DNA from 2 places in the Pseudoduganella aquatica genome. Region 1 is predicted to be linked to the other one. Evidence: predicted binding sites of a transcription regulator. Region 1 holds the regulator's gene; the other holds the start of a gene.

Region 1 (5,249 bases):
CCGTGCGCCAGAAGCTGAACGCGATTCCGCACGAATTCAAGGGCAAGAACGTGCTGCTGGTGGACGACTCCATCGTGCGCGGCACCACCTCGCGCGAGATCGTGCAGATGGCGCGCGACTCCGGCGCCAAGAAGGTGATCTTCGCTTCCGCCGCGCCGCCGGTGATCTACCCTAACGTGTACGGTATCGACATGCCGACGCGCGACGAGCTGATCGCCTATGGCCGCACGACGGAAGAAGTGTGCAAGGAAATCACGGCCGACTACCTGGTGTACCAGGACATCGACGCGCTGAAGCAGTCCATCACCGACGTCAATCCCAAGCTGACCAAGTTCGAGGCGTCGTGCTTCGACGGCATCTACGTGACCGGCGACGTGTCGCCCGACTACCTGGACAAGCTGGAATACAACCGCCACCATCCGAAAAAGCCGGCGGCCGCGGAGGATGCGGGCCGGACGCAGCTGAATTTGAACGCGGCCACCACCGAAGGGTGATGTCCCAGCCCGGCCGCCAAGCGCGCCGGGCTTTTTTTTGACTTGAGATCATGACAGAAAAGAAAAATTACGGTTTCACCACCACCATCCTGCACAACGACCGCCAGAAGGGCATCGAGCACGGTTCGCTGCACAAGCCGGTGCACACCTCGGTGGCCTTCGGCTACGGCGACGCGCGCCAGCTGGCCTCGGTATTCCAGGGCAAGGAGCCGGGCTTCCGCTACGGCCGCCAGGGCAATCCCACCGTGTCCGCGCTGGAAGACAAAGTGAACAAGATGGAGCAGGGCGTGGCCACCTTGTGCTTCGCCACCGGCATGGGCGCCATCGGCGCCGTGTTCCAGGCGCTGCTGCGCGCAGGCGACCATGTGGTCTCGTCGTCCTTCCTGTTCGGTAACACCAACTCGCTGTGGCAGACGGTGGCGGGGCAGGGCGTGGCGGTTGATTTCGTGGATGCGACCGACGTGGACTATGTGGCTGCGGCCATTCAGCCGAACACCCGCATCGTCTTCGTCGAGACCATCGCCAATCCGCGCACGCAGGTGGCGGACCTGAAGCGCATCGGCGAGCTGTGCAAGGAGCGCGGCATCCTCTACATCGTGGACAACACCATGACCACGCCCTACCTGTTCCAGCCGAAGACGGTGGGCGCGGGCCTGGTGATCAATGCGCTGACCAAGTCGATCGGCGGCCACGGCAACGCGCTGGGCGGCAGCCTGACCGACACCGGCGCCTACGACTGGACGCAGTTCCCGAATATTTTCGAGAACTACAAGAAGGCGGCGCCGGCGCAGTGGGGCATCACGCAGATCCGCGCCAAGGGCTTGCGCGACTTCGGCGCCTCGCTGGGACCGGAAGCGGCGCACCACATCGCCGTGGGCGCGGAGACGCTGGCGCTGCGCATGGAGCGCACCTGCGCCAACGCCAAGGCGCTGGCCGAGTTGCTGGAAGCGGACGAGCGCGTGGCGGCGGTGTACTACCCGGGTCTTCAGTCGCACCCGCAGTACGCCATTGCCTCGGCACTGTTCCGCGCGCACGGTTCGCTGCTGAGCTTTGAGCTGAAGGACGGCATCGACTGCTTCGATTTCCTGAACCGACTGAGGCTGGCGATTCCGGCCTCCAACCTGGGCGATACGCGCACGCTGATCATTCCGGTGGCGCACACCATTTTCTACGAGATGGGTGCGGAACGCCGCGCGTCGATGGGCATCGCGGAGTCGCTGATACGCGTGTCCGTCGGCATCGAGGATACGGCCGATTTGCTGGAAGATTTCAGCTGCGCGCTGGAGGCCTGCTAAGGCGGCGGGTTACGGTGCTGCGCACCTAGCCCGCCCTACGTTGCGGGGCTGGACTGGTAGGACGGGTTAGGCGGAACGCCGTAACCCGCCATGCTTACCAGGGCTGCGCGCCTTCCATCTGATAAGGATGGCGCCAGCCGGGCAGGGCCGCGATGCGGTCCAGCCAGGCCTGTACGCGCGGCGGGTAGTTCACATTGGCCTGTTCGGGCCAGTACAAATAACCGCAGATGGAAAAGTCCGCCATGCTGACGCTGTCATCGAGCAGGAAGGCGCGGCCGTCGGCCAGTTCATTGTCCAGGCGCTCGATGTCCGCGTTGAAACGGTTGCGGAACCAGGGCAGCACGGTGCCTGCGTAAGCCTCGGGATCGAACTTCTGGCCGTAGCGCAGGTGCGCCATGGAGAAACCGATGCGGTTCGCTTCCCAGAACAGCCACTCGCGCACGCGCTCCAGGCGCTGCTGCGTTTCACCGCCGTAGGCTTTCAGATGTTCCGCCAGGTGCAGCAGGATGGCGTTGGACTGCACATAGGCGCGGTCCCCATGCACCAGCAGCGGCACCTCGCCATATTTGGCCAGGCTGCGGAAAGGCTCGGGGCGCGCGGCGCGCTCCAGGCGCAGATCGATTTCCTCGTACTCATGCGGCACGCCGGCCACTTCCATGGCCAGCTTGACCTTGTAGCTGTGGCCGGACTCGCAATTGCCGTAAAGCTTGAAGCTCGCCATGCTGCCGTCCGCCGGTTAATGCCAGCTGCGGAGCAGGCCGACCGCCAGGCCTTCCAGTGCGAACTCCTCCGCTTCCGGATCAACGGTGATCACTTTGAAATCCGGGTTTTCAGGGAACAGTTCGACGGTCGAACCGGTCTTCTTGTAGCGCTTGACCGTGACTTCGTTGCCGATGCGGGCCACCACGATCTGGCCGTTCTTGGCGCTGTCCACCTTTTTGACGGCCAGCAGGTCGCCGTCCATGATGCCGATGTCGCGCATCGACTCGCCGCGCACTTTCAGCAGGTAGTCGGGCTTGGCTGAGAACAGGGAAGGGTCTACGCTGTAGCTGGTTTCCAGGTTTTCCTGGGCCAGGATGGGCGAGCCGGCGGCCACGCGGCCGATCAGCGGCAGCGACATCATATTGGATGCGGCGGCAGCGGCGGCGTGCGCCAGTTTGGTGGCGGCCGATTCGGCGTGCGCACCCAGCAGGCGAATGCCGCGCGAGGTGCCGGCGGCGATCTCGATGGCGCCCTTGCGCGCCAGGGCCTGCAGGTGTTCCTCGGCGGCGTTGGCCGATTTGAAGCCCAGCTCGTTGGCGATTTCGGCGCGGGTGGGAGGGAAGCCGGTATTGTCGATGGCATCCTTGATCAGATTGAGAATTTGTTCCTGGCGTGCGGTGAGCTTGATCATGGTGCGTTAGCTCTGAGAGCTGTGGATATAGACAGACTGTATTTTTGTACAGTGCGCGAGCTAATGCAAGGGATTTTGTTGATATGTGCGAAATATTTTCATGCAATCGGCCCGATGACCTCCTCCAGCGAGCCTGCCTGCAGTATTTTGTCTTCCCAAGTATTCAATTCTTCCGGTTTGGCGTGGGAGATGCGCAGTTCGGCACTGGCGGAAAGTGGCCCGAAACGCAGCTGCAGCAGCTTGCGCACCACGGCGCGCCGGCCTTCCTCGCGGCCTTCCTCCCGACCCTCCTGCAAACCCACCTCCCGACCCTCCTGCAAACCCACCTCCCGGCCTTCCTGCAAACCCACTTCTCTGCCTTCCTCCAAGCCTTCTTTGCGGGCCCGGTCTTTGGCCATGCGTATCATAAGGTTCTCGAACGGCATTTCCTTGCTCCTGTTGAGTTCGTCAATCCGCACGGCCAGCTGGTCTTGCAAGTCGCCGGGGATCTTCATCATCCAGTCTAGTACATTGAAAAGATCGAGTATGCGTTGCGGGTCCCAATGCCGCGCATACATTAATGAGGTCAGCATTGCCTTGGATTCGAAGCGTTTCCTGGGCTCGTGGCGGGTGCGCAGCGTCATCAGGTGGGCGGCGGTCAGCAGGGCGAAAGCGTTGTTGCTGGCCAGTAGCCGGTCCAGATGCGGCCAGAAGTCCAGCAATTTGACTGTGGGGAAATATATGGCGGCTTCGCAGCCGAACAGTTCGCATTGGAAGCAGTCCGGCCGCCAAGAGGGGGACGGGTCGGCCAGTACCACCAGCGTCGCGATCGGGCAGCGGAAACGGTCGTAGAGGCGGTAGTAGTAGGTAAAGATGCGTTCGGCGAAGTCTTTTTCCCTGGCGCGCTGGATCGCCAGGTGCAGGTAGAGCAGCCTGGCATCGCCGTCCTTGCCGGTGACGCGCACCAGTTTGTCTATCCTGCGCTTGCCGAGCCTGGCGTCGCGCACCACCTGGGCCAGCTCCTGGTCAAGGAAGCTGTAATCCCGGCGCCAGTCGATGGCGTCATGGACGCGCGGGAAGAAGAACGCCATGAATTCGCGGAAATACGCCATCACGGCGTTTTTCCAGGGCGTGTCGTAGTCGTCGGTGGCTGGGCTCATGGGGTCAGCATGCCTGTCGCCGGGGCTGCCGGCCTTGCGCAAGCGCAAGCTGGGCGGCTGCTTGATTTTTCAGCGGAAAGGCGCTATAGTCGCGGGCTTACCTCTTCCCACACCCGTCTTGACGCCGGGGTGGGCTATATTCACAGTCCTTAAGGGAGTTTTCATGCGTCACTATGAAATCGTATTTATCGTCCATCCGGACCAAAGCGAGCAAGTGCCCGCGATGATCGAACGTTACAAAGCCAGCGTGACCTCGCGCGGCGGTAATGTACATCGCGTGGAAGATTGGGGCCGCCGTCAAATGGCTTACTCGATCCAGAAACTGGCTAAAGCACACTACATCTGCATGAACATCGAGTGCGACAACGAGACCCTGGTCGAGCTGGAAACCGCATTCAAATTCAATGATGCTGTTCTGCGTCACCTGACCGTGAAAATGAAGAAAGCGGAAACCGCTCCTTCGCCGATGATGAAATCGGTACAACGTGAAGACGCGGCCAAGAGCCATCGCGCCGAAGCCCAAGCAGCTGCAGCGGCCTAAGGGTCAAGTTTTTCATTGACCAGGAACTGAACTGAACCAGCTACAGGTAAACGCCCTCATCACCGAACGGGACACCATCAGGTACACCCCCGCCGGCATGCCGATCGTGACTGCAGTCTTGCAGCACAGCTCGCAGCAGATGGAGGCAGGCATCGCCCGTTTGACCGAATTCGAGATCCCCGCCCTGGCGGCAGGCGATCTGGCAAAACGGTTCAACGACGCGCCCCTGGGCGGCATTTATCAGTTCACAGGATTCCTGGCCAAGAAAAACCGCAATAGCAGAAGCCTGGTGTTTCACATCATTGATTTTAGTTTATTAGATACAGGAGCCTAAAATGGCATTCGGTAAAAAGTTCGACAAAAACAAGCTCAAGCTGAAAGAAAAGC
Region 2 (5,249 bases), 1.6 Mb from region 1:
CAGCTGGGGCCTGATCTCGGCCGCGCTGATGTTCGCCGCCACGCCGGCCAGCTTCTACGTGCTGCGCTTCCTGCTGGGCGTGGCGGAGGCCGGCTTCTTCCCCGGCATCATCCTCTACCTGACCTACTGGTATCCGGCCGGCCGCCGTGCCCGCATCTTGGCGCTGTTCATGAGCGGGGTGGCGGTGGCGGGCGTGGTGGGCGGGCCGCTGTCGGGCTGGATCATGCGCGCCTTCGACGGCGACCTCGGCCTGAAAGGCTGGCAGTGGCTGTTCCTGCTCGAAGGCGTGCCCTCGGTGCTGCTGGGCGTGTGGACGCTGTTCTACCTGGACGACGGCATCCGCGGCGCGCGCTGGCTCAGCGAAGGCGAGAAGCAATACCTGGAAGCGGCCGTCGCGGCGGACGGCGGCGAACGGCAGCACTTGCCGCTGCGCCGGCTGTTCGCCAGCGGCGCCGTGTGGCTGCTGGCGCTGGTGTACTTTCTGTTCGTGATGGGCTTGTACGGCGTGAGCTTCTGGCTGCCGCAGCTGGTGCGCAACACCGGCGTGCAGGACGTGTTCCAGATCGGCCTGCTCACCGCCGTCCCCTATGGCGTGGCGGCGGTGGCCATGGTGCTGGCCGCGCGCCATTCGGACCGCAGCGGCGAGCGCCGCTGGCACGCCGCCATCGCCGCCTTCCTGGGCGCGGCCGGTCTGGCGCTGTGCACCTGGTACGGCCACGACACGCTGCCGGCCCTGCTGGCGCTGAGCCTGGCCACGGCCGGCATCCTGAGCACCTTCCCCATTTTCTGGAGCCTGCCCACCGGCATGCTGGGCGGCGCGGCGGCGGCGGCCGGCATTGCGCTGATCAACTCGGTGGGCAACCTGGCCGGCTTCGCCAGCCCCTACCTGGTGGGCGCGGTGAAGGACGCCACCGGCAGCCCCGCCATCGGCATCTACCTGGTGGCCGCCAGCCTGGCGGCGGGCGGCGTGCTGGTGCTGGCCTGCGTGCGGCGCCCGTCACGAATCTAGTGCATTTGCCTTATTTGCGGCTGGTCTGCCGCTTTTCATCGTGGTACTGCCACAGCACGTTGATGATCTTCCATTCGCTGCGCTGGTTCTTGTACAGGTGCATATAGTCTATCCACTCGTCGGCGGTCAGCTTCACGGTGGCGACCCGCTTGTCGATGTCCAGGATCTTGATTTCCACGCGTGGCGGCTGCGGGAATTTATTGCCGTCCTTGTTAAAGGTCCTGGCCACTTTCAGCATGGTCGCATAGTCCGTCTGCATGACGAATTCCGTCCCGTCCGCCGCCTGCCAGTAGGTGCGCTTGGCCAGCTGCTCGTCCAGGCCGCGCGCCATCAACGCCGGGTCCGCCTTGTGCTGCGATTCGATATAGTCCAGCACCGCTCGTTCTACCGCCTGCCGGTCCGCCGTATCGGCGGCGCGGGAAAGGAAGGGCAGCAGCGCCAGGGTCAGTAACAGCAGAGTACGTTTCATGTGGTCCAGCCCTTTTGGAAAGTTGGCAAGAGAACCCCATGAGAACACGAACCCGGCCGCTGTGGCAATGGCGCTGGATACTGTATATAATTACAGTATCGTTATATCTGTCCCGTTCCGCCATGGCCGAAACGCGCCGCATTGCCCACCTCGACATGGACGCCTTCTACGCGTCCGTGGAGCTGCTGCGCTATCCGGAACTGCGCGGGCAGGCCGTGGTGATAGGCGGCGGCGCGCGCCACCAGCCGGTGCTGCTGCCGGACGGCACGCGCCAGTTTTCGCGCCTGCGCGACTACGTGGGCCGTGGCGTGGTCACCACCTCCACCTACGAGGCGCGCGCGCTGGGCGTGTTTTCCGCCATGGGCACCATGAAGGCGGCCGCGCTGGCGCCGGACGCGGTGCTGCTGCCGACCGACTTCGATTCCTACCGCCGCCTGTCGCGCCTGTTCAAGGCCGCCGTGGCCGAGATCGCGCCCCATATCGAAGATCGCGGCATCGATGAAATCTACATCGACCTGAGCGAGCACCCGGAGGAGACGCGCGCGCTGGCGCTGCGCATCAAGCAGGCGGTGCGCGACGCCACCGGGCTGTCCTGCTCGATCGGCGTGGCGCCCAACAAGCTGCTGGCCAAGATCTGCTCCGAACTGGACAAGCCGGACGGGGTGACCATCGTGTCGTACGAGGACATCCCCAGCCGGGTCTGGCCGCTGGCGGTGCGCAAGGTAAACGGCATCGGCCCCAAGGCGGACGCCAAGCTGGCCGCGCTCGGCATCACCACGGTGGGCCAGGTGGCCGCCGCCGACGAGGCGCTGCTGCAGGAGCACTTCGGCCTGAACTACGCCAGCTGGCTCAAGCGCGTGGCGCACGGGCAGGACGAGCGCGCCGTGGTCACCAGCCACGAGCCCAAGTCCATCAGCCGCGAAACCACCTTCGAGCGCGACCTGCACGCGAAGCACGACCGGGTGGCGCTGTCGGAAATCTTCACCCGGCTGTGCCAGCGCCTGGGCGAGGACCTGGCGCGCAAGCGCTACGTGGGCCGCACGGTGGGCATCAAGCTGCGCTATTCGGATTTCAGCCGCGCCACGCGCGACGTGACGCTGCCGCTGCCCACGGCCGACGCGGCCGCCATCCGGCGCGCCGCCGGGGAATGCCTGCGGCGGGTGCCGCTGGACCAGCGCCTGCGCCTGCTGGGGGTGAAAATCAGCGCGCTGTCCAGCATGGACGACCCCGGACTGGACCTATCCGCAACACCCCGGCCCAGGCAGGGCGAACTTTTCGCGGACCTGTAACGCGCGCGTGTAAAATGTCGTTCCCCCAGAATTTAGTTGAACAAAGGCAAACTCAAATATGTGGTTCAAGAATCTGCAAATCTACCGTCTGCCCGCGCCCTGGGCATTTACTCCTGAACAACTCGAAGCAGCGCTGAGCACCAACGCTTTTTCGCCGGCCAGCAGCAATGAATTGCTGCGCCAGGGCTGGGACAAGCCGCGCCCGAACGGCGGCCTGGTGCACGTGGTGAACAATCAGATGCTGATCCTGCTGGGCACCGAGAAAAAGCTGCTGCCGGCCACCGTGATCAACCAGGTGGCCAAGGCCCGCGCCGCCGAGATGGAAGAAGCGCAAGGTTTCGCTCCCGGCAAGAAAGCCATGAAAGAACTGAAGGAACGCGTGGCCGACGAGCTGCTGCCGCGCGCCTTCTCGATCCGCGGCAATGTATGGACCTGGATCGACCCGGTCAACGGCTGGCTGGTGGTGGACGCCGCCAGCCCGGCCAAGGCCGACGAAGTGATCAAGCTGCTGCTGAAGGCGGTCGACCGCATGCCGCTGGAAAGCCTGCGCGTGCAGCGCTCGCCGGTGGGCGTGATGACCGAATGGCTGCAGGCCGACGATTCCCCGTCCGGCTTCACGGTCGACATGGACACCGAGCTGCGCGCCACCGGCGAGAGCAAGGCCGCCGTGCGCTACGTGCGCCACACGCTGGAAGCGGACGAAGTGCGCCGCCACATCGCCGCCGGCAAGCAGTGCACCCGCCTGGCCATGACCTGGGAAAGCAAGATCTCCTTCACGCTGACCGAGTCGCTGGCGCTGAAAGGCATCAAGCCGCTGGACGTGCTGAAGGAAACCGAATCGAGCACCCGCAACGACGACGAGCGCTTCGACGGCGACTTCATGCTGATGACCGGCGAGCTGAGCAAGATGATGGCCGACGTGGTCGAAGCCCTGGGCGGCGAAGCGAAAGCCTGATGCCCCATCGGGAATAAAAAACCCCGCCCGGTTTGCGCCGGGCGGGGTTTTTTTTACTTGGCCGTGCTTCAGGCGGCGATGCCCAGCGCTTTCAGCAGTGGCAGGACTTGCTCGGCAAAGATGCCGGCCAAGCGTTGCAATTCGGCCTGCTGCGCTTCGCTGTCGAGCGCTTTGCCTTCCTTCTGAAGACGCTGGCTCTGGCTATCGAGGATGTCGGCCACGAATGCCGCCCAGTCGGCTGGCTGACGCTTGCCCTGCATCTGAGCCAGCAGGAACAGCTGGTTGAAGCGGTCCAGCTGCATGCCGCTGCCGGTCACCGGCGAGGCCAGGTAGTTTACCTCCGTGCCGGTCCGGGCGAGCTGGCACAAGTGGCGGTTCAGGCGCTCCGTCTGCGGCCGTGCGCCGGCGATGGCATGGTCGTCCTGGACTGCGGCCAGGCTGCCGGCGCCGGTCAGGATGAACACTGCCTGAATGACTTGCGCCGACGCCAGCCCCTGCGGCCGGCAAGCCGCCTCGATCTCGGCGATGCTGCGGTGCTGGTGGTCGGCCAGGAAGTCGAGCACCGGCTTGTACACCGCCTCCTGCAAGGTGACGTCGCCCAGCGGGCTGGCCAGCGTCAGTTCGACCTTGCTGCGCGGCAGCGCCAGAACGACTTTTTGCTTGCGCAACAGATCCTGCTGCGCCGCCGGCGATAGCTGGCGCGGTCCGCGCACCCAGTAGTCCTTGCGGAACTGCTGATTGACCATGAAGTCGCGCACGGTCTGGCGGAACATTGCGTCCGGTATCTCGGCCAGCAGGGCCTGCTGCTCGGCGCTCAGGTTGACCACGTCGATGTGGTCCAGGTAATGCGCGGAGCAGGCGAAGCTGAGCTTGGCATCGGCCAATTGGTCGGCCATGGCCGCGAAGGACATCGGCACCCAGTCGCGGTTGAAGTATTCGTGCGCCAGATAGTTGCGGTTCATGCCTTTCATCCGCTCGATCCGCGCGCTGACGCCCGGGTTGGCGGTGATAAAGCCCGGCTTGGTGGCAAACAGTTTTTCGACGAAGGCCAGCGATTCGTCGATGCGCGGCACGATGCCCTTGCCGGGCGTGGCCATCACCTGGCTGTGCTCGGTGAGCAGGTCGCGCACCGGCGCCATCGCGGCCCAGCCCGGCTGGGTGTTGTAGCTGATGTAGAGCACGCCGCCCGGCTTCAGCTTGCGGCGCACAAAGTCGACGATGACGGCGCGGTTGGCGTCCGAGATCCAGCTCCAGATGCCGTGCAGGCCGATAAAGTCGAAATCGGGCAGGCCGGGGCGGCTACAGAATTCCTCGAAGGCCTGGTCGTGCAGCTGGGCGTGGGCGTCGGAGGCGGTGGCCAGTTCCTGGGCGAAGGCGGCCTGGGATGGGTTGAAGTCGGTCCCGTGCCATTCCGTGACGGAGGCGGCGGCATGCATGTTGACGCTGATGCCCTGGCCGAAGCCCAGTTCGCAGGCGGTGCCCACTTCCGGGCAGGCCAGGCCGGCGTGCAGGAAGGCCAGCTTGATG

Evidence for each region. The regulator LexA, encoded in region 1, represses DNA repair genes until DNA is damaged. The targets are predictions, from matches to a motif close to ACTGTATNNNNATACAGT.
Region 2: dinB (DNA polymerase IV) is a predicted target of LexA. The motif match lies at 1,558-1,575, and genes of this name have one in related genera.

The regions. Positions count from the first base shown of each region.
Region 1 is NZ_CP086370.1:5,414,767-5,420,015, reverse strand. It holds gene purF (amidophosphoribosyltransferase) at 1-494, shown strand, start outside; gene KT882_RS24200 (cystathionine gamma-synthase family protein) at 545-1,789, shown strand; gene KT882_RS24195 (glutathione S-transferase family protein) at 1,884-2,510, opposite strand; gene lexA (transcriptional repressor LexA) at 2,526-3,182, opposite strand; gene KT882_RS24185 (RpnC/YadD family protein) at 3,281-4,321, opposite strand; gene rpsF (30S ribosomal protein S6) at 4,485-4,862, shown strand; gene priB (primosomal replication protein N) at 4,894-5,196, shown strand; gene rpsR (30S ribosomal protein S18) at 5,198-5,249, shown strand, end outside.
Region 2 is NZ_CP086370.1:141,281-146,529, reverse strand. It holds gene KT882_RS00505 (MFS transporter) at 1-1,009, shown strand, start outside; gene KT882_RS00500 (nuclear transport factor 2 family protein) at 1,020-1,478, opposite strand; gene dinB (DNA polymerase IV) at 1,601-2,767, shown strand; gene KT882_RS00490 (recombination-associated protein RdgC) at 2,826-3,722, shown strand; gene KT882_RS00485 (class I SAM-dependent methyltransferase) at 3,791-5,249, opposite strand, start outside.